2 regions of the Rossellomorea sp. KS-H15a genome follow, and region 2 is predicted to be linked to the other one. Evidence: predicted binding sites of a transcription regulator. Region 2 holds the regulator's gene; the other holds the start of a gene.

Region 1 (16,492 bases), 580 kb from region 2:
TGGAAGCTCATCTTTTGACAGATTCTGAAGAATCCATTACTATTGTAAAATAAATTCCAACCAAATCAATAAGATTAAGGAGGATTTGTTATGGCTGAATATGTTCAACCAATCAATGAACAAAAAGGTCCCGAGAAAAAGAGTACCGAATTGAACTCACCACAGACGTCATTAGTGGCTGGTGGGATCATCGTATCAGCGGTTCTTGGTCTCTACCTGCTCTTTACACAGGAAATCGCCCAAACCGTGCTTCTCGTTCTCGGACTTCTGTTAGGATATACATTATTTCATGCACGATTCGGCTTCACTTCTGCCTTCCGCAGGGTGATGTCTGTCGGAAACGGCCAGGCGATGCGTGCCCATATGGTAATGCTCGCCGTTGCGGTTACTTTGTTTGCACCAATTCTTGCTACAGGGTACACCTTTTTTGGAGGGGAAGCGACAGGCTATGTGTCACCAGTCGGTGTCAGCCTGATTGTTGGTTCCTTTCTGTTCGGGATCGGGATGCAGCTGGGGGGAGGATGTGCTTCCGGAACCCTTTATGCGATTGGCGGAGGGCGTTCCGTCATGTTCATCACGCTGTTATTCTTTATTGTAGGTGCAACCGTCGGAGCGGCTCATCTTCCATTTTGGACAGAGGAGCTTCCTTCCTTTAAGCCGATCTCGCTGGCCACGTCTACAGGACTGGGTTATTTCGGCGCGTGGGTCGTGTCCATGTTATTCTTCGCATTCGTTGCATGGGTCACCCTTCGGATCGAAAAGAAGAAGAATCCTCCGCGCATGGCAGTTCTTCCGTCTGCAAAAGGGTGGAAGCGGATCTTCCGTGGATCCTGGCCACTTATTGCAGCTGCCATCGTTCTTGCGGTATTGAATGCCCTAACGCTCATGACGCGGGGAAATCCATGGGGAATTACATCGGCCTTTGCGTTATGGGGATCCAAGGTTGCCGGAATGTTCGGTGTAGATGTTGCCAGCTGGGGCTATTGGTCAGGAGCCAATGCAGAGGCCCTTCAAGCATCAATCTTTGCTGATTCTACTACCGTATTGAATTTCGGTGTCATTCTTGGAGCATTCCTGGCCTCTGCAGCCGGAGGTTTGTTCCGCTTCAATAAGATCACTGGTAAAAATGCCATGGCATCGGTCATTGGCGGACTGTTGATGGGATATGGTGCCCGCTTGGCATTTGGATGTAACATCGGCGCGTACTTCGGAGGAATTGCTTCCTTCAGCCTTCACGGTTACATCTGGGGAGTTCTGGCCCTTGCCGGCACATTCCTTGCACTCTATCTTCGTCCTCTGTTCGGCTTGTCCGTTCCAAAACCGAAGGATACGTTCTGTTAATGGAAAGCGTGGGAATTTCTTGTTCCCACGCTTTATTTTTTATTAGAGATACCTTAATTCCTGTCTCAGGTAAGCACCGCGATCTTTAATGAACTGAAGGATGAAGGAAGGTTCCCGGTCATACACATCAATATCCCTCTGAAAATGGGGGTCCATCAGGATATAGGGTCTCAGGGAAGAGTGTAAGCTCATCACTTTGTCTTCAAGGTGTGTCACATTGAACGTCGTTTCAAGAATTTCCTCCAATATATCCTTATATCGTTTTCGGTAGCCCGATCGTTTCATTAGCTGTGTGGTCAGTTTGTTTTTCGTTTTCCCCGTAATCGGTACATAATCCCATTCCATGACCTCCCCGTTTACCCGTCTTCCAAATGTAGCGTCGTAATCCCACGGTATGATGGAAAATTGTTGATCCCTCCGGTTCAGATACAAAGCGTAGTTATGGGTGAATCCATCATTATTCATTGTACAGACAGCCCCGGCAAGCCACCTCAAGTAGTTTTCAATGTGTAAGAGCCGGGGGATTTCATGTTGGAAGGTTGAAGGTGAATTGATTCTCTTGATGAAGTGGATGAGGGTATGATCATCTTCCATATGTCCGAGTTTTCGCTGGTATCCTGATGTCAGGCCGCGTTTTCCCTTTTGTGAGAAGTCAGCTTTGTCGCTGACCGCATAATAGATCGTCCCCGGGGGAAGGTTTCTCTTTTTCAGGTAGATCTCATCCACCGATTCCAGCTGAAGGTATAAACCAAGGGGTTCCCCCTCCAGGGTAATGAATACATGCTGACTCTCCGGTGTGTGGATGCCCAGTTCCCTCATGAAATCGAGGGAGAGTTTATTCCGGAAATGGGAGGGATCAAGGGACTCTGCGTTCAGGTGCAGTTCTGAGGATTCATCCGGGTCTTGTTGTTTGCCAAATTCTATGTGATACGACTTTTTTTCCAGTTCCCGTGTATAGGATCCCCTGTACCGGATATGGATGTCATGTACGGCATCTTCTATTTTCAATTGAGCCGGAACAGAAGTGTTGCTCCATACATCACGTTCCAGCTCCCGTAAATCAGCATGATCGAATTGGAGGTCAAATGAGGGTAGGGAAGAAGTCATGTTCATTATTCTCCTCTCAACTTAAAGATGTAATAGTATATTGGTGGGTTCCAAAGTTTGACACGACGTGAGAAAAAAAAGCAGTCATGAAATGGAGGTTCCATTTCATGACTGCTTTACTCTTCCCCGTAATAAATGACCATTTGGCAGACAGCTTCCTGATTCGCTTCATTGGAGTATTGATGACCGGAGTCAGCGGCAAACCGAATCGAACTTCCTGCCGTCAACTCATACTTTTCCTCTGCAATCTTCAGGGTGATCTCTCCTGATAGAACTGTGATGTATTCTTCTACACCCTTCGTATGTCCTTCATTCCGATAGGTACAACCCGGTTTCATTTCCACCCGATAGCTTTCCCATTTCTTTAAGGGATCGAAAGGGAAGATGGGATACACAATGTAGTTGCCGTCATCTTCAAGCACAGGCTGCACGTCTTCATAATGAATGATGGACACCTGGCTGCTCGGCTTCTCAATGAGGGAAGAAAAGGATACCTTCAAGCCATTGGCAATCTTCCACAGAATGGCGACGGTAGGGTTCGAATCCCCACGTTCGATTTGACCGATCATTGCCTTGCTGACCCCTGTCCGCTCAGCCATTTGTTCAAGGCTGAATCCCCGTTCTCTCCGGATCTTTCTGATATTCTCACCAATTTGTATCGGGAAATTTTCCATGATAAAACTCCTCTTGTTTATTATAACGTCTATATGTATAATATAATAAATTATCAAAAAATTAAAATAGTGAATAACACTTATTATAAAGGATGTGAAGGGATGGAAGCACTTCTTTCTACGAAAAAAGTGAGTGACTTTCGCTATGGCCTGCAGGGTGGCATCAGCATTGCCATTGGATATATGCCTGTGGCCCTGACGTTTGGCTTGTTGGCACGCACAACCGGGCTTACAGTGACGGAGACGATCTTGATGAGCATGCTCGTGTTCGCAGGGGCTGCTCAATACATATCCTTGAGCCTGATTGCGGTGGGTACCGGAATGATTGAAATCATTCTAACAACGTTCATTGTAAACATCCGTCACTTTCTGATGTCTGCTTCGTTAAGTGAGAAACTTGAAGAAGACCGTTTGTTTAAAAAGCTTTTTTATGCGTTTGGCATCACGGATGAAACCTTCACGGTCATCAGTGTCAAAGAGGGGAAAGTGCGGACGGGGTTTGCCGTTGGGGTTATGCTCATTTCATACGGCAGTTGGGTCGTGAATTCCGGTGTGGGATATTTTATCGGAGAAATCCTCCCCGGTTTCCTCCAGGCCAGTATGACCATTGCTTTGTATGCCATGTTTGTCGGACTTCTCGTCCCTTCTTTGAAAAAGAGCGTCAAGGTCACATTTTTAGCCGTTGTCGCAGGGGCTCTGAATAGCACCCTCCTATTTACGACAAACCTTTCAAACGGCTGGTCGATTGTGGCCGCCACGATTGCATCTGCCGTGATCGTTGAGGCAGTCATCATGCTGAAAGAAAGGGGGAAAACCATATGAATCCTGCCATTGTGTGGATGATCATTGGAATGGCCGTAGTGACATACATACCCAGAATGCTCCCTTTCCTCGTATTTAAGGGAAAGGAACTTCCACCTTTTTTTCAAGGAGTGCTGAAGAATGTCCCTTTTGCTGTCTTGGGAGCGTTGATTTTCCCGAGTATTCTTCTGATACAGGAAGGGAACCTCCTGTTTGGGGCAGTGGGGACGGTGGCTGCCTTTGCCATCGCGTTTTTGGGTGCCAACGTGATCCTTGTGGTGATCGGGGCGATCTCCGTTTTGTCTTTGTATTCGGTCTTTTTAATGTAGAGGGCTACGATTTAAATCGTGGCTTTTTTTTATGGAACCTGGACGTACTATATAAATTTGAAAAATGACAGATAAAAATTTATCCTGGCAGATATAATGAAGATATGGCGGATATGTGGTACGTAAATCACCAGAACGTCAGATAAACGATTTTCCCTTCCCGGACGGGACCATTTCATTCACCGTCCGTGTTTAGGTTCTAAAACTTTGGACAGGGTATTACATATAGTAGTGAAGACGAAGGGAGGAAGTATGTTGGCTAGAAAATGGGCGCTCAGGTCAATATTGGCTTACTTGCTATTAGGCTTATTTTTATATGTGTACTTATTTTTCCTGGCGGATTCCACTTTACCTGAAACGTATAAGGGAAGCAGTGCGGACCCGGCCACTTTTATGAATAATAAAGAAATTCTGTTGAGTGAGGACTTTTCCAAAATCAAGAATCTATTATTTTTCTTATCCACTCCGTATGAATGGTTATTCTATTTCCTGATCCTGATTTTCGGAGTATCCCGTGTGTTTGAAAAATGGGCGAGGGGGACCGTGAAGAATGGGTTCCTTCAAACGGCCATTTTCTTATTCTGGTTATCGATCTCTTCATTTGTGGCTATTTTCCCTTTGCAGTATATTTCATATAAGATTTCAAAAAGCTACCACATTTCCACTCAGACGTTTTCCATGTGGATGAAGGACGAAATCACGGATTTCTGGGTGAATTATCTGCTTATGTTCATCATCGTCTCAGTCCTGTATGCCTTGATGAAACGCTTTAAACAGCGCTGGTGGCTTGCCGCCTGGGCTTTGTCTGTGCCATTCACGATTTTCATGATGTTTGTTCAGCCTGTACTGATAGATCCCCTCTACAATGATTTCTATCCATTGAAGGATAAAGCATTGGAAGAGCAGATCCTCTCACTTGCAGACAGGGCCGATATCCCTGCTGATCACGTGTTTGAAGTCGATATGTCAGAGAAGACCAATTCCCTTAACGCATATGTCACCGGGGTAGGGTCCAATTCAAGGATCGTCTTATGGGATACGACCCTTGAAAAGCTGACAGACAAGGAAATCCTCTTCGTCATGGCCCACGAAATGGCCCATTACGTGGAAAAGCATATCTATATCGGAATCGGGATCTATCTCGTTCTGTCCTTCTTCGGACTATTCCTGACGGCTAAGCTGATGAGGGGCATCGTGGCCAATCACAGTGATGATTTGAAAGTTTCGAAAGTCTCGAACTTGAGCTCACTTCCATTGTTTTTAATGATCACATCCATGCTGTTGTTTACGATCAGTCCACTCAGCAATTGGATTTCCAGGTACCAGGAAACGAGGGCGGACCGCTACGCCATCGAAATGACCGGTGATAAGGAGTCGGCCATCTCGTCCTTCCAGAAGTTATCGAAGGTGGGATTATCCCAAGTGAATCCGCCTCTGTTGGTGAAGATCTTCCGTTACGGACATCCTACAATGCTTGAACGCCTGTCGATGCTTGAGGAATACGAAGCGGAGAAGAAAAAAGAGTAAAGAGAAAAAAAACGAGTCAAAGCTATATTGACTCGTTTTTTTTTATTTTTGAATGAACGGGGAAAGGATCAACCAGCTATGATAACAGAAAGATTAAGTAAAAAATGTTTTCTCTAAATTATAACTTTTATGGTAAAATAAGTAATATATCTAAAGGCTGGATCATGAAAATTGGATGGAGAGGTGGTAGGGGATGGAAGGAATCATACACCAAAAACTGTTGTTGTACTTTAGCAAGATTGCTTTTACTATGTTGGTGTTAGTGGGATTGCCATTTTGGAGTTATCTTGAAACTGGCCGCCCAATGATGGAATGGTCATTGATCATTGGGATATTGATCACTTTGATCATCATTTATGCTTACGGTGGTGGTTATCGGTATCAGAGGATCCACAACTTGTTAAAAGGGAAAAAGAAGAAGAGATTCTATCACTCGATATCATTTTGGACAGCCTTGATTTACACTGTAGTCGTATTCTATTTAACAATAAAAGCTTATGGGGACATTTTCCATTGAAATCTTGAAGGCATAAAGAATAAGGCCTGGTCATCCACTAGGCCTTTTCTCTTTTGCTGATAACCAGGTTTTTCGCTTTTTCCGTCATATAGGCGAAGATCACATCTTTATGGTGCAGGTTGGAGTTGGTTAGTTGTGTTTCCAGCCATTCCTTCGATTTTCCCAGGAGCTTCAAGTTCCTGGTTTGGATTTTTCCGTCCACTATGACCGAAATCGGCAGGCCTTCATCGTCGATCTTCAATTTGAGATGTTCCACTGTCACCGGCGTATTTTCTACCTTGGGGATAATGCTCACTTCACCGATGGGCTCGAGCATCGCATAGTCCACATCTGAAATCTTCGGGTATCCTTGAGATCTGAGGATGGATGTTAATTGAATGAGTGAGATCTTTGACTTTTCCAGGTTATCTTCCAATATTTCCCCGTCTTTTATTAACAATGTAGGCTCTCCCAGGAAGAACCGGTTTCCCCATTGACTTAACGTAAGGAATGAAAACAGCACATGGAGTCCGACAAGAAAGACGAGGGCTGTGATGGTCGGCCAGAATTTTGTTGAAATCAATGGTTCAGAGGCAATGGTCCCGACGATGATGATGGCCACCAGGTCATAAGGGGTCATCTGGACGATTGTAGACTTACCCATCAGCCTCATAGCCGCTATGGTGATCAGGTAGAGGACCAGAACTTTTATCAATAGGATCATGATGATTCGCTCCATCGTGTATAGATTCCCCATTAGGATTAGCCAATGGGGAGGAAGTCATGCACGTGAAGGTACCAAAGGCCCGTCCGATAAAAAGGGAATGGCTGACTCGGGAGGTGGAGTCAGCCATTTATGATTATCCGTAACTTACGTTCAATTCATTTAATTCCTTTGATAATTTCATGAACAGTGCTTTATCCTTTGTATCCAGGGCGGCATCAATGTCAATTAAGAGCTTGGATTTCTGTGTCATTAAAATGCTTTCATGCAGGACCATATCGATATAGATTTCCATTACGCTTCTTTCAGCGGCTTTCTTCCGGGTCATGGCAGCGGCTTTCATCATTTCTGTATAGGACTTTTTGCTTTCCATATACGTCACCCCTGAATTCTTTTTATTAGTATATGGGGTAAGTAGTAAAAATTCAACCAAAAAATTAAATATTCTGATAATTTTTTATTCATAAAACAGTAGAAGGGGATAAATATCAGAATTTTTAAAAATATGAGAGACAACCCTCGAAATTTGTGGTATTATTTTGGTGAAAAATGTAAATGGAGGCGATGAAATGAGAGAAAAATCTCGAATTATAGAAGAATATGAAGTGAATCCCCATACGATGATCCTTCAGCCTATGGAATATGGCGCCAGGACATTTACGAAAATAATAGAGGTGGATGACGTATTGATTTCTCCGTTTAAACCCTTTGATATCCTCAAGAAAAGTTGTGAATTCTTTGGCTGTTCTTATGAAGGCAGGAAAGAAGGTACGAAGAAACTTACGGGTATCATCTACAAAGCCCCCATCATGGTCAACCCTGATATGTCCATTTATCTATTCCCGACATCCTCTCCAGTAAAGCAGGAATGTGCATGGATTTCCCACTCCCATGTCCGGGGATATGAACGGTTGACAAATGGATCAACACGAATCTTCCTGCAAAACAATGAATCCTGTACGGTTCCCATTTCTTACAGTTCTTTTGAAAACCAAATGCTCCGCACCTCGGATCTACGCATTGCCTATACACAGCGGATCGCTGAAATGGAAAGTAAATATAATACGAAGGTCCAGAGTGAAATGAATAATGTAAAAACGTTCTATTTGAATCGACATATACACAAAACCGATGCGTGAGCCACTGTCACGCTTCTTTTGTTGTATCTGTCTTTGTTTCCGTGAAACGGCGGAACAGATAATGTCTCATTAAATCCTCCACCCGGTTCCGGAGGCGTGGATTGAAGTAATTATGGTGCTCTTCATATCCCTTATACAAAAACATGTACATCGTGAAAGCATCATCCGATTGAATCCGTTCCACCTTCATCTTATTCGTCCTCATATACTTTTTAACGTGGGCCAGTTCTCCCTGAATGACCTTCATCGTCTCCTCGATCATCTCTAAATACGGTCTCTTTAATTTAAATGGGCTGCTGTCGACGACTTGCAGGTCGCGATTCAATATCGTCAGCACCATGGGCAGATAGATTGCCTGCTCCAAAATATTCCGATCGGTCTCCGGTATCCTTGTCATATGAAAAGACTCCTTTTCACTTTGGTATAGAACGTGTGTTCGTATTTCATATTTTACGTTGATTTCAATTTACTTTCAATAGGGAAAATTGTAGAATTTGAATTTGTTTCTATTATGAAGGGGATCGCAGGTTTTTATCCGTGAAGGGATTCGCATTTTCAATGTCGAAAATATATAGGGTACAGAATGAAAGGAAGGTGCCGTAGCATGAAGAAAAGCATGGCCATAAAAGACCTTTATGAAATAAAGGCTGTATCGGATCCAAGGCTCTCACCGGGTGGAGATGAAGCTGTATTCGTTCAAACGGTGATGTGTAAAGAAAAAGATGAATATTTCTCAACCTTACATAGTATCGACCTAAAAGAAAAATCCATTCGTCAATGGACGTTTGGGGAACAGAGGATTTCGTCACCAAGATGGTCACCTGATGGAAGGAGGATTGCTTTCATCTCCAACCGGTCCGGTGTCAATCAGCTCTATCTCATCCGACGGGATGGAGGGGAAGCAGAGCGGGTCACGGACTGTCCGGTTGCGGTCTCGAATCCTGTGTGGTCCCCATGCGGTGAAAAGATTGCCTTAACCATTCGCTTAGAGAAAGGCGGAACGTTTGATCACAAAGACGAAAAAGAGGAAAAGCCAAAGCCTTTTGTAACAACAAGCATGAAATATAAAAGTGATGATCGCGGCTTCCATGATGATTCATATTCACAGATAGCATATGTGAATGTAGAAACGAAGGAAATGAAAAGGCTCACGGATGATGAACATGACTACACGCTTCATTCATGGTCCCCGGATGGAAAGTACCTTGCCGTATCGACAGACAGGAAAGAAGACAGGGACTTTTCATTCCAGTCCGATTTATATCTTTTTCACCTTGACACTGGAGAGATGAAACAAGTGAACGGGGAGCCGGGATACTACGGGGAAGCAAGCTGGTCTCCGGATGGCACGCACCTTGCCTATATTGGCCATAATCGTGAATTTGAAAACGCAACTCATAATAAGATATATATTCACGGACTTGAGACCGGATACTCCGTTTGCCTGACTGAAGGGATGGATGTGCCGGTAGGGGATTACCTTAACAGCGACAGCATCCAGGGCTCGTCACGGACGGGGATACAATGGTCTAAGGACAATGAAAGTTTTTACTTTCTGGCATCGGACTCGGGGAACACGGTCCTCTATTATGCTCACATCGAGGGGGCCATTTATCCTGCACTTTTACAGGAAGAGCAGCATGTCTACGGATTCGACCTGGATTCGGACCGCCAAACCATCCTGTTGGCAATGAGCAGACCGACAGAACCAGGGGAATTGTATACACTGCATGTCCCGACCGGAGAACTCACCACCATCACCCGTTTAAACGGGGATCTGCTTGCCGCGAGGGAACTGTCCTGTCCGGAATCGTTCATGTACAACGGGGCGAAAGATATGCCGGTCCAAGGCTGGATCATGAAACCTGCGGGATTTGAGGAAGGAAAGAAGTATCCCCTTATCGTGGAAATTCATGGGGGTCCTCATACGATGTACGGTAACACATTCTTTCATGAGTTCCAGGTCATCACAAACTCCGGCTATGCTGTCTTATACGTCAATCCCCGAGGAAGTCACGGCTACGGTCAGGAGTTCGTCGATGCCGTACGGGGTGATTATGGCGGAGGGGATTACGAAGATATCATGAAGGCAGTGGATTACGCACTGAAGAAATTTCCTTTCATCGATGAATCCCGCCTTGGTGTGACCGGTGGAAGCTATGGAGGCTTCATGACCAACTGGATCATCGGCCACAGCGACAGGTTCAAAGCAGCTGTGACCCAGCGATCGATCAGTAACTGGATCAGCTTTTATGGAGTGAGTGATATCGGCTACTATTTCTCCGAGTGGCAGATTCAAAGCGACCTTGGGGACGTTGAAACTTTGTGGAAGCACTCTCCCCTCGCCTATGTGAAGGATATGGACACTCCGTTATTGATCCTTCACAGTGAAAAGGATTACCGCTGTCCGATCGAGCAGGCAGAACAGTTATTCATCGCATTAAAACGGGAGAATAAAGAGACGAAGTTCGTCCGCTTCCCGGAATCCAACCATAACCTCTCCCGTACAGGAAAGCCATCCATGCGGGAAGCCCGTTTGCAGGAAATACTCGACTGGTTCGGGGAGCATTTATAGAGGATTGGGAGAACTGTCATTCCGGTGGGGATGGCAGTTTTTTTGAGGGAAACGGAATAGGGAGAGGGGGAACGGCCATCCTTAGACGTTCGACAGGTGGGCAAGGACCCGTCATGAAAAAAATTACCCTGCCGGATGAGGTTTACAATCCCCCGCTTTAGGAAAACGTGTATTAATAAAAACGACACGTCAAATTGCAATATGGAAATCCTGTTCCGGTGTGATATGATGAGAGAGTAAGAAGTGAAGGCGAAGTTCATGGTCGTTTAAGGGGAAACATATAATATGAATATCAATACGATAAAAAATTGGTTTACGCTTGAAAATATGATGGAATTGATTCAGCAATATCGTTCATTTGGACCGATTCCCGGAATCCTCCTCCCATTGCTGGAGGCATTTCTTCCGTTCCTGCCCCTGGTGGTGTTTGTGACGGCCAATGCGAATGCATTCGGTTTATGGTGGGGCTTTTTGTTCTCATGGATCGGTGCGACGCTTGGTGCCCTGATCGTCTTTCTTTTGGTAAGAAGATACGGGGAGACAAGGGTCTTTCGCTTCTTGAGGAAGAATAAGCAAGTGAATCGATTGACAAAATGGGTAGACAGGCATGGGTTTGGACCGCTGTTCATCCTTTTGTGTTTCCCGTTTACTCCGTCTGCGGTTGTAAATGTGGTGGCAGGATTATCCTCCATCAGCATTGCTCAATATATGCTGGCAGTGGTAACGGGGAAAATGGTGATGATATTCACCATTAGTTTTATAGGATATGATATTATATCATTAGTTAAACAACCAATTCGTACTGTAATCGTTGTGGCTATTATTTTTGTGTTATGGTTTATCGGAAAAAGAATTGAGATACATCTGAATAAGAAAATGGAATTAGACCAACGAATCGAACGGAAAAAGCAGGAGGAATCAAATTGAGAGAAGAGGTAAAAAGAGAAGGACTTGAATGGATCAAAGCCTTGGGAATTGGATTAATCATATTCATCATCATTCGGACCTTTCTCTTCTCCAACTATGTGGTGGAAGGCGAATCGATGATGCCGACACTGCAGGATGGAAATAAACTGGTTGTCAATAAAATCGGCTATCATATAGGAGAACTGGACCGCTTTGATGTAGTGGTGTTCCATGCAAATGAAAAAGAAGATTATGTGAAGAGGATCATTGGTTTGCCTGGTGATAAAATCGTGTACAAAGATGACAAACTTTATGTGAATGGGAAGTACTATCCAGAACCCTATTTAGAGAAATTCAAGCAGGAGTACATCGGCAGTAAGCTGACGGGTGATTTTACCCTGCAGGAAATCACAGGAGAAAAAACAGTCCCTAAAGGTAAGATCTTCGTTCTCGGGGATAATCGCAGGGGAAGTATGGATAGCCGCTATTTCGGATTTGTGGATCGTGAGCAGATTGTCGGGAAAGTGGACCTTCGCTATTGGCCGATCAATGAATGGGATGTACAGTTTAGAAAATAGAACGAAAAAGAAGGCGTCTCATGATGGGGACGCCTTCTTTTTTTGCCGATTATGTACTAGTTATCCACCTTTGACCAATATAAATATGATAGAATAGTAAGAAAATTCGTTCGTTTTGAGGGTGGTTATGTGACAGCGGAAATTCCAATCATTGAAACCAAATTTGTGCCGCCTGTTGTCAAGGATTCCTACATTAGGCGTCCAAGCTTAATGAAAAAGATGAGAACGGTTACAGATTACAAATTAGTGATCGTCCATTCGGGAGCAGGCTATGGGAAAAGTACGGCCATCAGCCAATTTTTACAGGATGTACAACCAGAATATTGCTGGTACTCCATCACTCAGACCGATGATGGACTGATCCCTTTTGTCACCAATATCGTCTATGGAATCCAAAAGCAGATGCCACATTTTGGAGAAGAACTAAGAGAGATGCTCCGGTCTATGGGACAATATATGAAGGAAGATGATATCCATCGGTTAAGTGCCCTGTTTATTAATGAATGTATGAAAATCCCCCACTCCTTCACCATCATTGTAGATGACTATCATCTTGTGGATCATTCCTTTCTCATCAATCAATGGATGGAGAAAGTCATCGAACATTTACCCGGTAATATTCATTTCTTTCTTTCTACACGCACCAAACCTGCCTGGTCCTCATTTATACAGCTTAAGATATCCGGTCAACTGATGGAGATATCAGAAAGTGATTTGTGCCTCAAGAAAGAAGAGGTGGAGTTGCTTTTAACGGGGTTTCATGAAACCCTCATCCCTGTATCCCAGCTCGATGCCATTTATGATTTGACCGAAGGCTGGGTCATCGCAGTCAGTATGATCCACTCGCAGCTTAAGGAGAATCCGGATATCCTTACGGTGGAAAAACAGCATTCCTCCCTGGAAGAACTCTTTCATTACCTGGCCCAGGAAGTGCTCTCCAAACAAACACCCATCGTGCAACAGTTCCTTAAGCAGATTTCGATCCTGGATGAAATCAACGGAAGTACGTGCGAAGTGATCTTTGAACTGCCGGGATCCGAACAGATGCTGAAGCAGCTATCCGAAAAGAATGCTCTCCTACAGGAAATGAAAGGCTCTCATCATTTTCGTCTGCATGCCTTGTTCCAAACATTTTTAGAACGAAGATTAAAAGAAGAAAGCCCAGCGCTCTATCAGGAACTTCATTTGAAGTGCGCCCGATTCTTCGAAGGGAACGGGAATTGGGAGAAAGCCATATTCCATTATTTGAAAATGGGGAATATCGAGGCAGTGTCCACGATCCTCGTCAAAGAAGCTGAAGGGATGATGAAGGGCGGGCAGCTCGAGACATTGGGGGATTACTTAAGAGGGATACCTGATCATGTAAAGGATCACCATCATTCCCTATGGTTTTATCAAGGAGAATTTTTTCGCTATCGTTCATTTTATGAAAAAGCAGAAAAAGCCTATACGAGGGGAGTGCAGCTGACAGAAAATGACCCGATTATGTTGAGTAAAGCATATGAAGGAATTGGACGGATTTATTTAGATACGATTCAGCCGGGAAAAGCACAGCGGTTTTTACTTAAGGCCATTGAATGCCTTGAAGCCGGGGAGCAAGAATATGTGGAAGAAAAGAATCACCTGTACGTGTTAACAGCCGAGAACCTTGTAAACTCAGGAAAGGCGATACAGGCAAAACTTTGGTATGACAAAGGAAAAAGGAACGGATTCATGAAAGAAGAAGGCAACCTCGAAGCAAGGATGCTGCTCAGGACAGGCAAGCTTCAAGAAGCCAAGCAGGTCCTGCTATACAAAGAAGGGGAAAATCAGCTTCCTCAATCACACCGTGAGAAAGAATTGCTACTGTCTCTCATTCAATCGTTCATGGGGAACGGGAAGGAAGCCAAATCATTGGCACAGCATGGAATCAGTCAGGGGATAAAAGGGAAATCTCCATTTGTGGAAGCCTGCGGGTGGATCAGGATGGGACATGCGGTCCAGCTGATCAGCGACTATGATACATCCCTGGCAAAAAACTGTTATGAAACCTCGCTAGAATTAATGAGTCAAATCAATGTCTCCAGGGGAAAAGCAGAACCGTATATGGGATTGAGCATTCTTTTTGCCCGGATGGGTGAGTTTCAAAGGGCGAAGGAACTGGCCGAAGAAGCGCTGCATGAAACGGAAAAGGTGGAGGACATGTGGCTCTATTCCCTTATCCTGCTCAGTATGGGAATGACGGATTTCTACCGTGAAGAATGGGAAGAGGCAAGAACATGCTTTGACCGGGCGGAGAGGCAATTTGATTCCTGCGGTGACCGATACGGCAAAACGATGACAAAGCTGTGGAAAAGCGCAGTCGCTTATAAAACCGGTGATACTGCCTTGTTTATGGAGAGCATGATCTCCTGTTTGAATGAAGTACAGACAGGGGAATATGAATTTATCTTTTTTAAGCCGACGACATTCGGGCCAAAAGACCTGCAAAGCCTGGTTCCGTTAATCGTGAAAGCTTATCAGGAAGGAATCCATGCTCCATACTGTCATCAACTGCTAACAAGGTTGGGGTATGATTCGATCCCCTCTCACCCGGGTTATTCCATAAAGGTTCAAACCCTTGGCCGATTTGAAATCCAGTTAGGGGATCAAAGGGTCATTGAGAAGCAGTGGCAAAGGGAGAAGGCAAAGGAATTATTTCAATATCTGCTGATCCATGGAAAGCAATTAAAGAGGAAGGAAGAAATCATCGAAGAGCTGTGGCCAGAAGGGAGTGGTTCCGACCGTGATTTCAAAGTGGCACTCAATGCCTTGAACAATGTATTGGAGCCGAATCGACAAGCAAGGGGAAAAGCTTTCTTTATCGGGAGGCACCAGGAAGGCTACGGATTGAATTCATCAGCAAATATTGAATACGATGCCGAACAATTTACGGATTGGATTATGGAAGGGTTAAAGGAGAATGATATGGAAAAGTCCATACAATATCTTGAAAGGGGCTTTCACTACTATAAAGGTGAGTTCCTGCCCGACCGAAAAGGCATGTGGTGGACCGGAAAGGAAAGGGAAAGATTACAGCTGCTGTACTTGAGGGGATTGGAAAAACGGGCACAGCTTGCTGTCAGAGAGGAAAAGGTAGACGAAGCTCTCGATTACTGCTTCACCATCATCGACCATGATCCCCTCTGGGAGGAAGCTTACAGAATCCTTATGTACGGCTATTATCAAAAAAATAACCGCCCACAGGCCGTTAAATGGTTCAGGCGGTGCAAATCCCTCCTTCAGTCTGAACTTGGTGTAGAACCGATGACGGCGACCATTCAAATGTATGAAATGGTGATGGGAATAGAGAGTGGCGGAAAAGCACTTTAGATAGGAAAAGGATCCGGGCGGTTTGCGATTGGATCCTTTTTTGGCGTGGAGAGGCATGTATCACCCTGTCTGCCTTTTATTCCCGGCATCAAATTCCATCCTCTTCAGGAAAGCATCCACAAATTCCTTGTCCCACTGTGTCCCCCTTCCTTCTTTCAAGATGGAAAATGCCTTCTCATAAGGCATCCCTTTACGGTAAGGGCGATCAGACGTCATGGCGTCAAAGGCATCGGCGACAGCGATCAATCGTCCGAATACGGGTATTTCGTCCCCTTTTAACCGGTCCGGATAACCGAAGCCATCGATCCTCTCGTGGTGATGCTTAATCCCGGGTAAGATGGGCTGGAGTTCTTCCGTCAACTGGACCCCTTTGACGATTTCTTCACCGATTGCAGGGTGACGTTTGATCTGATCAAATTCTTCATCGGTCAATCGACCTTCTTTTAAAAGCACGTCATCCCTGATCCCGATCTTTCCGATGTCATGAAGCAGTGCCGACTTATTGAGTAAATCGATTTCCTCCAGGGACCATTTACACTGTCTGGCAATCAGAACGGAATATTCCGCCACACGTTTACTATGACCTGCGGTATAAGGATCTCGTGCGTCCAATGTGCCTGCCACCACTGCGAAAAATTGGTCGAGAAGCTGCTGGTTCTTCTGGTCCCGGAGATTGATGGCTTCCACCATATGGTTAAATCCCGAAAAGAGGTGAGAGAACTCGTCCGTATACGTATTGAGAGAGGGTGCAACATGCCCCTGTTCCACCTTTTCAAAACGGTTGACCAATTCCATTACGGGTCCTTCAATATTTTTAAAAATAAGGATCGCCCCGTAGAAGGCAAGAATCGTAATGATGAGGACAAGGATGCCAGCCCATTTCCAGTAGTCCACTAAAAGAGCAGAGTCCGCGATGGATAAGCGGATCTGTGACGCGAGTGAAA
Region 2 (16,492 bases):
AACGGTCTGAAAGCAACCAGTTCAACGTTTTGAGAGCGTTTCAGAAGCACCGGGTAAGCGATTCTCACTTCATCCCGTCCACAGGCTATGGCTATGACGATACAGGAAGGGACACCCTGGAAAGCATATACGCAGACGTGTTTGGAGGTGAGGCAGGACTTGTGCGGCCTCAGATCATTTCTGGTACCCATGCCATCTCCATCGCTTTGTTCGGTATACTCCGGCCGGGAGATGAACTGGTGTACATAACAGGGAAACCATATGATACATTAGAAGAAATTGTAGGAAGCCGAGGGAAGGGTACAGGTTCACTCAAAGACTTCCATATCGACTATCAGAGCGTTGATTTAGATGAGTCTGGAAAAGTCGATTTTGAAAAGGTGGCAACGACCATTACTACAAAGACAAAGATGGTTGGGATCCAGCGATCAAAAGGGTATGCCAACCGCCCATCCTTTACAATTGAAGAAATAAAGGAAATGATTGATTTCATTAAAGAAATTGATCCAGGAATTGTTGTATTCGTAGATAACTGCTACGGGGAATTTGTCGAAGTGAAAGAACCCTGTCACGTCGGGGCGGATCTAATGGCGGGCTCCCTTATTAAGAATCCTGGTGGTGGCCTTGCGAAAACAGGTGGATATATCGTCGGAAAGAAAGAATATGTAGAAGCATGTTCCTTCAGGATGACCTCGCCGGGAATCGGAGCGGAGGCAGGGGCATCTCTCTACAGCCTTCAAGAAATGTATCAAGGATTCTTTTTGGCGCCTCATGTGGTCGCACAATCATTAAAGGGAGCGGTTTTCACTTCTGCACTACTGACCGGGCTTGGCATGAACACAGACCCTTCGCCTCATGCCAGGCGTACGGACTTAATACAATCGGTGCAATTTGATGACAGGGAAAAGATGATCGCTTTCTGTCAGGCAATCCAATCAGCCTCACCGATCAATTCTCATTTCACACCGTATCCGAACTATATGCCGGGCTATGAGGATGATGTCATCATGGCCGCGGGTACGTTCATTCAGGGAGCGAGCATTGAACTATCGGCGGATGGACCTATAAGACCACCTTATATAGCTTATGTTCAAGGCGGGTTGACATACTCCCATGTGAAAATCGCCGTTTGCTCAGCGGTGGACAACTTAATTGAAAAAGGTTTAATCACCATATAAAAAGGATATTAAAGGAGTAATTGGATAGTCTAAAGTGGACTATCCAATTCTTTTGATTACTTATGTAAGAAAATCTAACATTTGATTGACAGAACTCCTGACATTACATATAATGAATTCAAGAAGGAAAATAAAAGGAGGAATCAAGATGAGCGGAAGTGAAATTCGTCGAACGATGGCATTATTTCCAATCAGTATTGTCATGCAGCTCACGGACTTAACGGCTCGTCAGATTCGATACTATGAAGAGCATCAACTGATAAACCCGGCAAGGACCGAGGGGAATCGTCGGCTCTTTTCCTTGAATGACATTGATAAGTTATTAGAAGTAAAGGATCTGTTAGATCAAGGTATCAACATGGCAGGGATTAAGAAGATCTTTTCTGTGTCCGGCCATAATGAAAACAAAGTCGTATCTGACGTAAGTAATGAAAAGGAAGAAAAAGCAAGACAGGATCTATCTGACGACGAGCTGCGTAAATTACTTCGCAATGAATTGATCCATTCCGGTCGGTTCAATCGATCATCTCTGCGTCAAGGAGATATGTCCCGCTTCTTTCATTAAATAAACCCTTTAATAAACTTGAGGAGGAATTACGTAAATGGCAAAGTATACTAGAGATGATGTGTTAAGATTAGCGAATGAAGAGGGAGTTAAGTTCATTCGACTGCAATTCACCGACATTTTAGGGACGATCAAGAACGTAGAAATCCCTCTTAGTCAGCTTGAAAAAGCTTTAGATAACAAAATGATGTTTGATGGTTCTTCCATTGAAGGATTTGTCCGTATCGAAGAATCAGATATGTATCTTTTCCCTGATTTAGACACATGGTTGGTTTTCCCTTGGACAGCTGAAAAAGGGAAGGTAGCCCGTCTGATCTGTGATATTTACAATCCGGATGGCACTCCGTTTGAGGGAGATCCCCGTAATAACCTAAAACGCATTTTAGGTGAAATGGAGGAGCTTGGGTTCACTGACTTCAATCTTGGGCCAGAGCCGGAATTCTTCCTCTTTAAATTAGATGTAAATGGCGAACCAACGTTGGAATTAAATGATAACGGTGGCTATTTCGACCTCGCCCCTACCGATTTAGGGGAGAACTGCCGTCGTGATATCGCTTTAGAACTTGAAGAAATGGGCTTTGAAATTGAAGCATCTCACCATGAAGTTGCTCCTGGACAACATGAGATCGATTTCAAATATGCAAATGCATTAAAAGCTTGTGATGATATTCAGACATTCAAACTGGTAGTTAAAACGATTGCCCGTAAACACGGTTTGCACGCTACATTCATGCCGAAACCATTATTCGGTGTAAATGGTTCAGGAATGCACTGTAATATGTCCCTGTTCAAAAATGGAGTGAACTCTTTCTTTGATGAAAAAGGTGACTTGCAACTAAGTGATACTGCCCGTCAATTCCTTGCTGGTATCATTAAGCATGCCACTGCTTTTACAGCTATCACGAACCCGACTGTCAACTCATACAAGCGTTTAGTTCCAGGATACGAAGCACCTTGCTATGTTGCCTGGTCTGCACGTAACCGTAGCCCGTTAATCCGTATCCCGGCTTCCCGTGGGTTAAGTACACGCGTTGAGGTCCGAAGTGTCGACCCTGCAGCAAACCCTTACCTTGCTATGGCTGTATTACTTGCGGCAGGATTAGATGGAATCAAGAATAACCTACCGGCTCCTAAGCCGATTGACCGCAACATCTATGTAATGGACAAAAAAGAGCGTGAAGAAGCAGGTATCGTGGATCTTCCTGCAACATTACATGCGGCTCTTGAAACATTAAAAACAAATGAAGTCATTGTTAAGTCCCTTGGCGAACATATATTCGAACACTTCGTGGAAGCGAAGGAAATCGAGTGGGATATGTTCCGTACACAAGTACACCCTTGGGAGCGTGAACAGTACATTCAAATGTATTAATGACCAGAAACCCTCAACGATATATCGTTGAGGGTTTTTTGCACGAATTTCGGGTTGAGAAGGGAATCTGGGAAGGAAACGATATGAAAAAAGCCTGAGGATGGAAATTTCGGCTTCCAACCTCAGGCTTTTTCATTATAATGATAACCGTCTTATCCATGCATACCGATGCTATTATCAGTGAACTTGACGATACACCCCTACCACTTTACCCAAAATGGAGACGTTTCGCAAAATGATTGGTTCCATTGTTGAGTTCTCTGGCTGCAGACGTACATAATCCTTTTCTTTAAAGAAACGTTTTACCGTTGCTTCATCTTCATCGGTCATGGCAACGACGATATCTCCGTTGTTCGCTGTCTGCTGCTGGCGAACAATGACAAAATCCCCATCCAATATGCCGGCTTCGATCATACTGTCACCCATGATTTCAAGCATGAAGACCTGCTCATCAGAAGGGGCCATCCGCTCGGGCAATGGGAAAAATTCTTCCACATTTTCAACAGCCGTAATCGGTTGACCTGCTGTAACTTTACCGATTAAAGGAACGTTTACTACACGTTGTCGCGGAATCGTATCTTCTTCAAGGTCCAGAATTTCGATCGCTCTCGGTTTAGTCGGATCACGACGGATCAGACCTTTACTTTCAAGCCTCGCTAAATGTCCGTGTACAGTGGAACTGGAAGCAAGACCGACGGCTTCCCCGATTTCACGTACGGAAGGGGGATACCCTTTTTCTCTGACTGCAACTTTAATATATTGTAGTATGTCCTGCTGTCTCTTCGACAATTTTGTCATGTTCACGCACCTCTATTATAGATCTTATGTTCCCATTATAGCATGTCACGATTATTGATACAAACATAAGTTCGAATTTTGTTGACACCAAACGAGTGTTCGTATTACAATGAAATCAACAAAACAGAACAAACATTCGTATGGGGGTAATATTTATGTTAACACATATTTGGAATCGATTCTCTTACATTATTATATTATTTGTTTTAGTCCTTTCGGCAGCTTGCTATTTATTAATCAATATGACTAATCAGCCTTCCTACCAAAGTATCACAGTAGAGGAGGGTGATACTCTTTGGACTATTGCCAAACAGTATAATGAAGAATATTCTATGACAGTGGAAGAATTTATCGCCTGGGTTGGGGAAGAGAACGAATTGAATTCTTTTGCCATCAAGCCTGGTGAATCACTTGTTTTACCTATTGAAAATCAAACAATATCAACTCAATCAGATTTCGAACTGGTCATGAACGAAGAATAGAGGGATAGAAGATGAAAGCAGTCATATACTGCAGGGTAAGTACCAAGAAAAACACACAGGAAACATCATTGGAGCGGCAGGAAGAAGAACTGGTAAAATTGGCAAACGAACATCATTATGAAGTAAGTGCGGTCATCAGGGATCAGGCGAGCGGCTTTGAATTGGACCGTCCAGGTGTTTTGGAACTTTTGGACTTGGTCAGGGATAAATCAATCGAGGCAGTGCTTATCCAGGACGAAACAAGAATCGGCAGGGGAAATGCCAAGATCGCCCTTATCCACTGTCTGTTAAAAGAAGAAGTGAAAATCATCAGTCAGACTCATAGTGGTGAATTACATTTATCCGAATCCGATTCTATGGTCATCAACATTGTCAGCATGGTGGAGGAATATCAACGCAAGCTGCATAACCTTAAAATCAAGCGGGGCATGAAGCGTGCTGTGGAAAATGGCTTTCAGCCTCATAAAAATTTAAAAAACAAAGGAAATGTTGAAGGAAGGGAACGCATTGAAGTTCCGGTCGAGGAAATCGTGCGATTAAGGAAAAATGAATTAACCTTCGCTGAGATTGCAGCTACTCTCAGGGGATTCGGATACGATGTATCCAAAGCTACGGTACATAGACGCTTCAAGGAATATATGACGTCCCTTGATCATGCATAACCCTTGTTTTATCTCCTTTATTCTAGTAACATGACGGTAGTGTGATACGCTGCTTCTAGAATGTTTTAGAGTTTGCAAACTATGCAATAAAGGAGTTTTTATAGATGCTTTCAAAATCAAAAATGAATAGAATTAACGAACTTGCCAAAAAGTCCAAAAGTAGTGGACTCACTGAGCAGGAAGCGAAAGAACAGACTAAACTTAGAAAAGAATATCTAGAAACGTTCCGTCAATCGATGAAGGGAACAATTGAAAATACACGAATCTTTGATCCGGAAGGAAATGAAGTCACACCTAAAAAGATCCAAGATATACAGACTAAGAAAAAAATGCATTAATCAAAAAACTTCCAGGCCAACTTTGAAAGGTCCTGGAAGTTTTTTGATTCATTTTACTCCCTTATGATATTTAAAGGGTTTTTTATTTTCAACGATCATAAAGTCATGTTATCATTCAAGATAGTTGTATAAACTATCAAAGAAGATTAATATTAATAAGGTACATTAAAAGGAAGGATGTCTGACATATGTTTGATAACACAGATCAATTAGCAATTAATACAATTCGTACATTATCAATCGATGCGATTGAAAAAGCAGGTTCCGGGCACCCGGGAATGCCTATGGGTGCAGCTCCAATGGCGTATGCACTTTGGACAAGATTCATGAATCATAACCCTAAAAATCCAGAATGGTTCAACCGCGACCGTTTTGTCTTATCTGCGGGACACGGTTCGATGCTGTTATACAGCCTACTTCATCTTTCTGGGTACGATGTTTCAATGGAAGATCTTAAAAATTTCCGCCAATGGGGAAGTAAGACTCCAGGACATCCAGAGTACAAACACACTCCTGGTGTAGAAGCAACAACTGGTCCGCTTGGACAGGGGATTGCTATGGCAGTTGGTATGGCATTAGCTGAAAGACATTTGGCCACTACATATAACAAAGACCAATATAATATGGTCGATCACTTTACATACTCCATTTGTGGAGATGGTGACTTAATGGAAGGTGTTTCCTCTGAAGCTGCTTCTTTGGCTGCACATTTAAAATTAGGACGCCTTGTTGTTCTTTATGATTCCAATGATATTTCACTTGACGGAGACTTGGATAAGTCCTTCTCTGAGAGTGTTAAGGGACGATTTGAATCCTACGGATGGCAGTATATCCGTGTTGAAGATGGAAATGATCTAGACGAAATTTCCAAGGCAATCGAAGAAGGTCAAGGAGACACAACCCGCCCGACAATGATTGAGGTCAAGACCGTCATTGGGTACGGAGCCCCGAATAAATCAGGTAAATCTGCCGTTCATGGTGCACCTCTGGGTGAAGATGAAATGAAGCTTACCAAAGAAGCCTACAAGTGGACATTCGATCAGGATTTCCACGTGCCTGATGAGGTTTACAGTCGCTTTGAGGAAAAAATCCAACAAGCTGGCTCTGAGAAAGAACAGGATTGGGCCAACCAATTCATTAAATACAAAGAGGAACACCCTGAACTGGCCACTCAATTAGAAGCGGCGATCAAAGGTGAACTACCGCAAGGATGGGATAAGGACATCCCGGTATATGAAGAAGGAAAAGCATTGGCAAGCCGAGCTTCTTCCGGGGAAGTGTTAAACGCCATTGCCCAAAATCTTCCTTCATTCATCGGTGGTTCCGCTGACCTTGCCGGTTCCAACAAAACGATGATCAAAGATGAGAAAGATTTCACGCCTGAATCCTATGAAGGCAGAAATATCTGGTTCGGAGTCCGTGAATTCGGTATGGGTGGTGCCATGAATGGTATGGCTCTACACGGAGGGCTTCATGTATTCGGTGGAACATTCTTCGTATTCAGCGACTATCTAAGACCTGCTATCCGTTTGGCGGCTCTAATGGGCTTACCTGTGACCTATGTGTTCACACACGATAGTATCGCTGTGGGAGAAGACGGACCTACCCATGAACCTGTTGAACAGCTTGCATCCCTTCGTGCCATGCCTAACCTGTCAGTGATTCGCCCTGGTGACGGTAATGAAGTGGCTGCAGCCTGGAGGTTATCGTTAGAATCGAAAGATCAGCCTACGATGCTTGTTCTGTCCCGTCAGGACCTTCCAACGCTGAAAGGTACGGCTGATAAGGCCTACAACGGGGTAAACAAAGGTGCTTATGTTGTCTCTGCTTCAGGTAAAGAACAGCCTGATGCCCTGTTGATTGCAACTGGTTCTGAAGTACATCTTGCGGTAGAAGCGCAAAATGCCCTTGAAAAAGACGGTATCAGTGTTTCAGTTGTGAGCATGCCTTCTTGGGATCGTTTCGAAAAGCAATCAAAAGAATACAAAGAATCCATCCTGCCTAAGAGCGTGAAAAAACGCCTGGCTATCGAAATGGGATCTCCAATGGGCTGGGATCGATACGTTGGCGATGAAGGTGACATCCTGGCGATCAATGGTTATGGTGCATCTGCCCCAGGAGCCAAAGTGATGGAAGAATATGGATTTACTTCTGAAAATGTAGTATCTAGAATCAAAGCTTTACTTCAATAATCGTGAATGGAAAAGGTCGGCTCCTTACACTCTCTAAGGAGTTGGCCTTTTTCTTTTGGGTAAGTACAATAGGAGTAAAGGTGGAAGAGATTGGGTATAGAACAAGTAATGTATAAATCCTACGATACATCCCTTAACATTCAGGGGAGATAGAATAGGTTCGACAAAACTAGTGCAGATTTTCAACAATTTATGACAATGACTCCCTTCTAGTTGATTTATACTATATGAAAGAAAGGTAGGAGGGAGTAAAGGTGCGAAATTATCAAATCTATTGGATTGAAGAGTTGTTTGTTCAACATTACTATGGTCGTGAAAGAATGTTCTATCAATTGTTTTCTGATTGGGAAGCGAGTACAGGCGATCTTCACGATATCGTCTCGAAACAAGTAGATTACATTACCAAACCGATTCCATACCTTCCTACCCAAAGACTCCTTCAACACGAAATTACGAAGGTTGAAGGGGCAGCCTGGATAAACTCCGTTGCGACAATCGAAAGAGAAGAATCAGGTGCGACACTCGTCTTGAATGAAAAGTCGATGTCTTTGAATGCCTGGGGGCACGATGAATCTGAATATATCTTTTTTGAAATTTTACGGAGGAATATGGGCCAGCTACTGGCAATGGATATCAAAAATGAACGTTTTGGCTGGTTAAAACCGATAAAACAAAGAAAGTTTATATATTAATATGAAATTTTGACCAAAATATTGTATAATGTTTCAGGGTTTAGTACACTTTTAAAAGGACAACATGAAGGAGGAAGTAAGAGTATGGGAACGACTGGATTACTTATTCTAGTAGGAGTTCTGGCATTACTTGCCGGAGTTGCACTAGGATTTTTCATTGCTCGTAAATACATGATGAGCTACCTAAAGAAAAATCCACCAATTAACGAGCAAATGTTACGCATGATGATGATGCAAATGGGGCAAAAACCATCCCAGAAGAAAATCAATCAAATGATGAATGCAATGAATAAGAACATGAAGTAATAGATGGAAGCACTCAGGTGATGAGTGCTTTTTCTATTGTTCGGGCATCCTGATCTCATGGAGTGTAGAGAAGGATTAAAGATCAGGTAGGATAATGGGATTATTTTCGTGAATTCATAAAAACTTAAAGATTATCAGGCGGATTGAAATGTAATGTATGATAAAATATAGTCCGGAGGGAGTCATATGAAAAAATGGATGATTGTATCTCTGTCCCTTTTGATTCTTATTGCCGGATGCAGCAATAAGCCTCAAGAAGTGATAGATGATGAAACGCTTGAAATTCAAAATAGTGCAGCAAGCGATGCACGTGAATATTTAAACTATAAAGTAAACAAAGAAAAAAAATCGGTCAATCGCGGCCTGATTACAATGACGATCAACAACCGCAGTGATATGGATGAAATTGAGACGGGCCTTATGTCTTTATCCACCGAACATTTTTCCCCTGAAAAATATGTCTACCAGGAAGGTCAGTATTTAAAGAATTTAAACTCATGGTTAGGGAGAAAGTCTAAAACCAATAAGGCGGGCCTTAACCCTGAATTGAAGATCACCGATGATATGACATGGGAACAGCAGATGGAGATGGAAAAGAAAAATCCAATGTACCTTGCTTATATTCATGAGCAGAATTATGTGGATTCAGAAGGGAAAATCAAGGGGATTTCCCTTGGCCTTGCGATGAATTCCATCGATTATATCAGGGTGGAAGATGATAAGAAGCTGATGCATTTTGACGAAGCCAATATTAACGAGAAGATGATGGAAGAATACGGAAAGAAGGTAGCCGGTACAGTCGCCAGTCGTGTACGGGCAAACAAAGAATTGAAAAATGTACCCATCATGATTTCGATTTTCAAACTACAACCTTTAAACAGTGTTGTTCCTGGAAACTATATTGCCACGACCTATTTAGATGAGAACGATAGGAAAGTCAAAAAGTGGGACGATGTTTCCGACAAATATTATTACTTCCCGAGTGATGAAGGCGAAGAGAAAGACCGCGATTTATATAACCGAATCCGGGATCTGGAAGATTATGTGTCAAAGTATTTCTCTCATCAGGATATTGAGTTTGTCGGTAAAGGATTGTATCAGAAGGAAACGCTAAATAAACTGGTCATCGATGTACATACAGGAATGGTGAAAGAAACCGAATTAATAGGGTTTGCACAGGCGATTGGTCCTGAAATCGTCGATTACTTCCCACACACACCGGTTTACCTTTATGTAAAAACCCCTAAAGGCCTTAAAGCCACCATCGTCAAAGAAGTGGACCAGGAACCATTTGTACAAATACATTAGTATATTTCTTTACGAAAGAGCCTCCCTTATCTAATTAGGGAGGCTCTTTCGTATAGTCCCTTGAAATGTTTTCTGAAAAAAGATTTCTCATTATTATGAAATTTGGTAAAATAAAGAGTCGATTTAATCATGAGGCGGGGGAGACAGTATGAAAGTCTTTTATGATTTGAAATGGTTTTTTCTTCAGGAGAAAAAGTCATATATAACAGGAACCATCCTTCTATTATTGGTGGCGTTCCTGCAATTGATTCCACCTAAGATTGTAGGGATCGTGGTCGACCGTATAAAGGCACATTCGTTGACCACAGAAGATATGTTGAAATGGATCCTGATCCTGATATTCACCGCTCTAACCATGTATGGTCTCCGTTTTGTATGGAGAATCATGATTTTCGGTTCGGCCACCAAGCTTTCCAGGTTGCTGAGGGACGAACTTTATCATCACTTTACCAAAATGTCCCCGGCTTTCTATCAAAAGAAGCGGATCGGGGATTTGATGGCTCACGCAACAAATGACATTCAAGCGGTTCAACAGACTGCGGGAGTAGGGGTATTGACTTTTGTTGATTCCCTGTCAACTGGAGGATTTGTCATTGCGGCCATGGCGTTTACAATCAGTTGGAAGCTGACCCTTATTGCACTGATTCCGATGCCGTTCATGGCGGTTTTGACTAGTTATTATGGAACATTACTACATAAACGCTTTCATAAAGCTCAAGAAGCATTTTCGGCTCTGAATGATAAGACGCAGGAAAGTGTAGCGGGAATGAAAGTCCTGAAAACCTTTGGGCAGGAGAAAGAGGATATTGAGTCGTTCAGGAAACAATCGGAAGAAGTGGTTCAGAAGAATATCTCTGTTGCAAGAGTGGATTCGTTATTTGATCCCACCATCTCGATCATTGTCGGCATTTCCTTCTTTTTATCGATAGTGTTCGGTTCAAAATATGTCATAGAAGGGGAGCTGACGATTGGAGACTTGATTTCCTTCACCACATATCTCGGACTCTTAATCTGGCCGATGCTTGCATTCGGGTGGCTATTTAACATTGTGGAGAGGGGCCGTGCTTCTTATGATCGTGTGGCAGGGTTATTGAATGAAAAGATAGATATAGAGGATGCTGGGGAATTGGAGCACGCCCCGACAGGAGATATTGAATTCCAGATTTCTTCTTTTTCATATCCGGGTGAAGAGATGCCTGCCCTGGAAGATGTTCAGTTTACCATGAAAAAAGGTCAAACCATCGGAATCGTTGGAAAAACGGGTGCGGGAAAGACGACTCTTCTAAAACTTCTCCTGAGGGAATTTGAAGGGTATAAGGGGAAGGTGGAATTTGGGGGGAGTTTGATTCAGGAGTATAAATTAAATCATTTGCGTGAATCCATCGGATACGTGCCTCAGGATCACTTCCTATTTTCTGCCACGATTTTTGAAAATATTGCGTTCGCAAATCCGCTATCTTCAAGGGAAAAGGTGGAGGAGGCAGCTTTACTTGCTCACATCCATGATGACATCAGCCGATTCCCATTAGGCTATGCCACAGTCGTCGGGGAAAGAGGAGTTTCTTTGTCGGGTGGTCAGAAGCAGAGGATATCGATTGCGAGGGCTCTCTTAACGGATCCTGAAGTACTTATCCTGGATGATTCCCTGTCAGCCGTAGATGCCAGGACAGAAGAATCGATCCTGACTTCCCTGAAGCAGAATCGAGCAGGGAGGACAACGGTGATCACTTCACATCGGCTAAGTGCAATTCAACATGCTGACCTGATCATAGTCCTTGAAGAAGGAAAGCTCGGCGAGAAAGGCACGCACTTTCACCTGATGAAAAATAAAGGCAGGTACAGAGAAATGTATCTCAGGCAACAGTTGGAAGAACTTGTAGAACGGGGAGGGTAAGAAATGGACCGTATACAGACTATGACACCTAAAGAGCAGCGGAAAATCTTTTACCGCCTCATGGGATATACAAAGCCATACAAAAGGTCGTTAATGGCCGCTTTTTCTTTATTGCTTCTCACAACGATTGGAGACGTCTTTGGACCGATCATCATCAAGATCTTCATTGATGATTATTTAACTCCCAGGGTGTTTCCGTATGGTCCACTTGCCGGTTTGGCTGCCGCATATATATTGATTCAGATTGGGAATGTATTGATTTCCTACTTTCAGTTACTGAAGTTTCAGGAAATCGCCCTCAGGATCATTCAACAATTGAGGGTGGATGTGTTTACGAAGGTTCAAGGGCTTGGAATGAGGTACTTTGATCATACCCCTGCCGGAGGTGTGGTCTCCCGGGTAACGAATGATACGGAAGCGATTAAGGATATGTTCGTAAGTGTATTGGTATCATTCATTCAAGGGGTATTTCTGTTAACGGGGATCTTCATTGCCATGTTTGTCCTGAATACCAAATTAGCCTTCTTTTGCCTATTCATACTCCCTGTTATTTTTATCATTATGAAAATGTATCGTGCATATAGCTCCATCTTCTATCAGGACATGCGTGAAAGATTGAGTCAACTGAATGCCAAGATAAGTGAATCGCTGCAGGGAATGTCAATCATCCAAGTATTCAGGCAGGAAAAAAGACTTAGACTTGAGTTCGGTGATATTAATGAAAAACACTATTGGGCTGGCATGAAGAATATTAAGGTGGATGGGTTATTATTGAGACCGGCAATCGATCTTGTATATGTTGCTGCCTTAATTGTGGTATTGAGCTATTTCGGAATAACCTCATTCACTCAGCCGATTGAAATTGGTGTGCTGTATGCATTTATTAACTATTTGGACCGTTTTTTTGAACCAGTCAATCAAATCATGATGAGATTATCTATGTTTCAACAAGCGATCATAGCGTCTTCACGCGTATTCAAGCTGTTGGATGAAGAAGAGCTGTCCCCGGTACAAACCATAGAAAACGGAAAAAGTGAAATGATCGGGAAAGGGGAAATTACCTTTGACAATGTATCATTTTCTTATGATGGGGAGAATGATGTCCTTAAGAAAATCTCTTTTTCAGCAAAGCCTGGTGAAACCGTCGCACTTGTCGGGCATACAGGAAGCGGAAAGAGTTCGATCATCAATTTACTTATGAGGTTCTATGAATTCGATCAGGGTGACATTTTAGTAGATGGAATAAGCATCAAAATGTATCCAATGGCAGAACTTAGGAAAAAGATGGGATTGGTCCTTCAGGATCCATTCCTATTCTATGGGGATATAAAGGGAAATATTAAGCTTCATGACGAGAAAATGTCTAATGAGGAAGTGGAAGAAGCAGCTGAATTTGTACAGGCGAATACGTTTATTGAGAAACTTCCTGGCGGGTATGCTCATCCTGTGGTCGAAAGGGGTTCGACACTATCAAGTGGACAGCGCCAATTGATTGCATTCGCCCGGACGATGGCGACCAAACCGAAGATCCTTGTCCTCGATGAAGCAACTGCGAATATCGATACAGAAACGGAAGAACAGATCCAAAATGCCCTGAGGAGAATGAGAAAAGGCAGAACAACCATTGCCATTGCTCATAGGCTTTCAACCATACAGGATGCGGATCTCATCCTGGTATTGCAGCAAGGGGAAATAGTAGAGCGTGGCAGCCATCAGGAGTTACTTCATCAAAAAGGGATTTATCATAAAATGTATCTTCTTCAGAATGGTTTGGTCGAGGATATGGAGGATGCCACATCAGAAAGGTAAATAGGGAGCTCATTTAACAGGGAGACCCTGATTGGGGTCTCCCTGTTCATATTTAGCATTATATTAATATCATTTATTTGAATGAAGGGTTAGTTCAGCTCATTTGGGGTGTGTAGCATTTTTTTATGTATTGAGAGTTGTAGCTATTTAACAGACGATCAAGTTCCTGACTAAATTGAATAGCTTGAGGTGACGTCAGTCCATTTTCAGCAACAATATCAATTAATTGAGCACGCTTTTTTTCAATTCGTTCTAGAAGCTCTTTTTTAGACACGGCTGTTTCCTTTCTTTTGTATGTCCTGACAAGTGGAATACAAAACTAGTAATAACTGTAACTTTTTATTAGTATAACGAAAATGGACCATTTTTTCAAAGTAAAATTAACGGATTTAAAAAAAGAAAAGAGACTTTAATACAAATGAAAGAGTAAAAGATGATTGTAATAAGATGGTCACAAATCTTTCACATAAACATCCCTCATAGTTTGACCCATTGTTTGATAGAATAGACATATATACTGAATTGTAGGAGATGTGGAAATGTCTGATATTAATATTTTTTTAGCATTCGGGGCAGGGTTCCTAAGCTTCATATCACCGTGCTGCTTACCTTTATATCCCGCCTTTCTTTCATACATAACCGGCATGAGTGTCAATGAATTGAAAACGGATAATGCCATGTTGCAGAGGAGAAGTTTACTGCATACATTATTTTTCTTAGTTGGTTTCTCAGCCATCTTTATCGCGATTGGTTTTGGGGCTTCTTTTATTGGCAACTTCTTTTTAAATTATAAAGATCTTATTCGACAGCTCGGCGCTATTTTCATCGTCATATTTGGCTTAGTCGTCATTGGAGTGTTCACCCCGGAATCCTTGATGAAGGATCGCAGATTTGAATTCAAGAATCGGCCTGCGGGCTTTATCGGTTCCATCTTGATCGGAATGGCATTTGCCGCAGGATGGACACCCTGTACAGGTCCGATCCTTGCTTCGGTTCTTGCCCTTGCCGCAACAAATCCCGGGTCTGGTGTGATGTACATGACAGCATACGTATTAGGCTTTGCCATTCCTTTCTTCATTCTTTCATTCTTCATAGGGCGGATGCAGTGGATCAGAAAGAACAGTGGAAGGATTGTAAAAGTAGGGGGATACGTCATGATTGCTGTAGGGATCATGCTGTTCTTTGACTGGATGACCGTCATCCTTGCTTACTTTACATCGGTGTTCGGAGGCTTTCAGGGATTTTAATATATAGTAATGTTTAACAGAATAAATTGAATAAATATTACGATTTATGGTATAGTTTAATTGGATGAATTAGGTAAAAAGACTCAAAAGACATCGATAGTGTGTACGAGGAGGAAACATCTGTGGCAACGATACTTGTAGTGGATGATGCGAAATTTATGAGATTGACCCTTGGAAACATGCTTTCATCCAGCGGGCATGAAGTCGTTGGGGAAGCTGAAAATGGCATGATTGCCGTGGAGAAGTATCGTGAGCTTCACCCTGACCTGGTAACGATGGATATCACCATGCCGGATATGAATGGAATTGAGGCGGTTAGGAAGATCCTTACCGAGTTTCCTCTAGCCAAGATCATTATGTGTTCCGCGATGGGACAACAAAAGGTGGTAGTGGAAGCAATTGAAGCTGGGGCGAAGGACTTTATCGTTAAGCCATTTGACGAAGCGCGTGTAGACGAAGCCATCAAAAGAGTATTAGGCTGATAAACAGAGAGAGATTGAATCTTCCATTCATTCTCTCTTTTTTCTGTTTTCGTTTTTCCTGCATTTGGGCTATAATAAGGGAAGGTATGAAAGTAGATTATAAAAGGATGATGATGCTTTATGATGATTGCTTCATCCATTGTAGCGATTTGCATGGGATTTATGGTGATATTTATCAGGATGAAGGCTCAGAAAAGGCCGGTAAGCGGTAAGAAGATTATTTTACCTCCACTCTTTATGAGTACGGGTGCGTTGATGTTCTTATTTCCTGTCTTTCGGGTCAACGTGAGTGAGTTTTTAGAGGCGATTACTGTCGGAATGGTCTTCTCTCTGTTGTTAATCAAGACATCCAAGTTTGAAATCCGTGAAAATGATATTTATTTAAAGCGTTCCAAAGCGTTTGCTTTCATTTTGATCGGACTTCTGTTAATTCGAATTGTAGCAAAGTCGATCCTTAGTACTTCAATTGATTACGGAGAACTAAGCGGGATGTTCTGGATACTTGCTTTTGGTATGATCGTTCCATGGAGGATCACTATGTATTTTCAATATAGAAAGCTGCATCAGGAAAATCAGGACTTAACAACGAATTCCATTTAATACACCGCTAAAAAGCAGGGAGACAAACATACCCTGCTTTTTTATTTTGTGTATTTTACGGGAAGGTGACGTTTTTGTGACAATGCAGGCGAATATGAATAAAAGTCGATCTTTTAGGGCAAAGAGGGAGAAGATGAATGAATAACAAATGATATTGGTGGGATTACGATTGTTTACATTAGCAGATATCTGGACTTTTTTCCTGGCCTTCTTCCTGACATTGCCACTTGTCACCATTGTACACGAATTGGGTCATATCTTGATTGCACGAATATTTGGTGCGAAGATCAAGTTTGCCATCGGAACCGGTAAACACCTGATAAATATTGGCCCTTTAGAAGTGAAGAGAATGTACTTTATGGAGGGGTGGTGTCAATACCGGGAGTTGAAATACAACAAGGTATGGGTGCATGTCCTGATCTATTTATCGGGAAGCTTATTCAACCTGGTGGCGATACTATTCATTAACTATTTGATTTATGAAGGTGTGATACCTGTTCACATCTTTTTCTATCAATTTGTATATTTTTCGGTGTACTTTATCTTTTTCTCATTGTTTCCTTACAG

What was found. Region 2 encodes LexA, which represses DNA repair genes until DNA is damaged. Its sites were predicted from a motif close to CGAACATATGTTCG; they were not measured.
Region 1: M1J35_RS10210 (YhjD family protein) is a predicted target of LexA. The motif match lies at 8,564-8,577, and genes of this name have one in related genera.

Annotation. Positions count from the first base shown of each region.
Region 1 covers NZ_CP096886.1:1,971,766-1,988,257, forward strand. The annotation lists gene M1J35_RS10160 (YeeE/YedE family protein) at 91-1,341, shown strand; gene M1J35_RS10165 (CotH kinase family protein) at 1,384-2,448, opposite strand; gene M1J35_RS10170 (helix-turn-helix domain-containing protein) at 2,565-3,122, opposite strand; gene M1J35_RS10175 (AzlC family ABC transporter permease) at 3,225-3,944, shown strand; gene M1J35_RS10180 (AzlD domain-containing protein) at 3,941-4,252, shown strand; gene M1J35_RS10185 (M48 family metallopeptidase) at 4,508-5,779, shown strand; gene M1J35_RS10190 (hypothetical protein) at 5,973-6,296, shown strand; gene M1J35_RS10195 (DUF421 domain-containing protein) at 6,334-6,999, opposite strand; gene M1J35_RS10200 (IDEAL domain-containing protein) at 7,136-7,372, opposite strand; gene M1J35_RS10205 (competence protein ComK) at 7,569-8,138, shown strand; gene M1J35_RS10210 (YhjD family protein) at 8,146-8,535, opposite strand; gene M1J35_RS10215 (S9 family peptidase) at 8,743-10,713, shown strand; gene M1J35_RS10220 (TVP38/TMEM64 family protein) at 10,999-11,640, shown strand; gene lepB (signal peptidase I) at 11,637-12,197, shown strand; gene M1J35_RS10230 (AfsR/SARP family transcriptional regulator) at 12,408-15,548, shown strand; gene M1J35_RS10235 (HD-GYP domain-containing protein) at 15,609-16,492, opposite strand, start outside.
Region 2 covers NZ_CP096886.1:2,546,987-2,563,478, forward strand. The annotation lists gene M1J35_RS12935 (methionine gamma-lyase family protein) at 1-1,178, shown strand, start outside; gene M1J35_RS12940 (MerR family transcriptional regulator) at 1,327-1,743, shown strand; gene glnA (type I glutamate--ammonia ligase) at 1,781-3,115, shown strand; gene lexA (transcriptional repressor LexA) at 3,293-3,913, opposite strand; gene M1J35_RS12955 (cell division suppressor protein YneA) at 4,069-4,395, shown strand; gene M1J35_RS12960 (YneB family resolvase-like protein) at 4,407-5,057, shown strand; gene M1J35_RS12965 (DUF896 domain-containing protein) at 5,162-5,395, shown strand; gene tkt (transketolase) at 5,584-7,587, shown strand; gene sirA (sporulation inhibitor of replication protein SirA) at 7,842-8,279, shown strand; gene M1J35_RS12980 (YneF family protein) at 8,364-8,585, shown strand; gene M1J35_RS12985 (CamS family sex pheromone protein) at 8,772-9,893, shown strand; gene M1J35_RS12990 (ABC transporter transmembrane domain-containing protein) at 10,042-11,787, shown strand; gene M1J35_RS12995 (ABC transporter ATP-binding protein) at 11,791-13,596, shown strand; gene M1J35_RS13000 (aspartyl-phosphate phosphatase Spo0E family protein) at 13,691-13,870, opposite strand; gene M1J35_RS13005 (cytochrome c biogenesis CcdA family protein) at 14,136-14,843, shown strand; gene M1J35_RS13010 (response regulator) at 14,966-15,325, shown strand; gene M1J35_RS13015 (CcdC family protein) at 15,446-15,925, shown strand; gene M1J35_RS13020 (site-2 protease family protein) at 16,095-16,492, shown strand, end outside.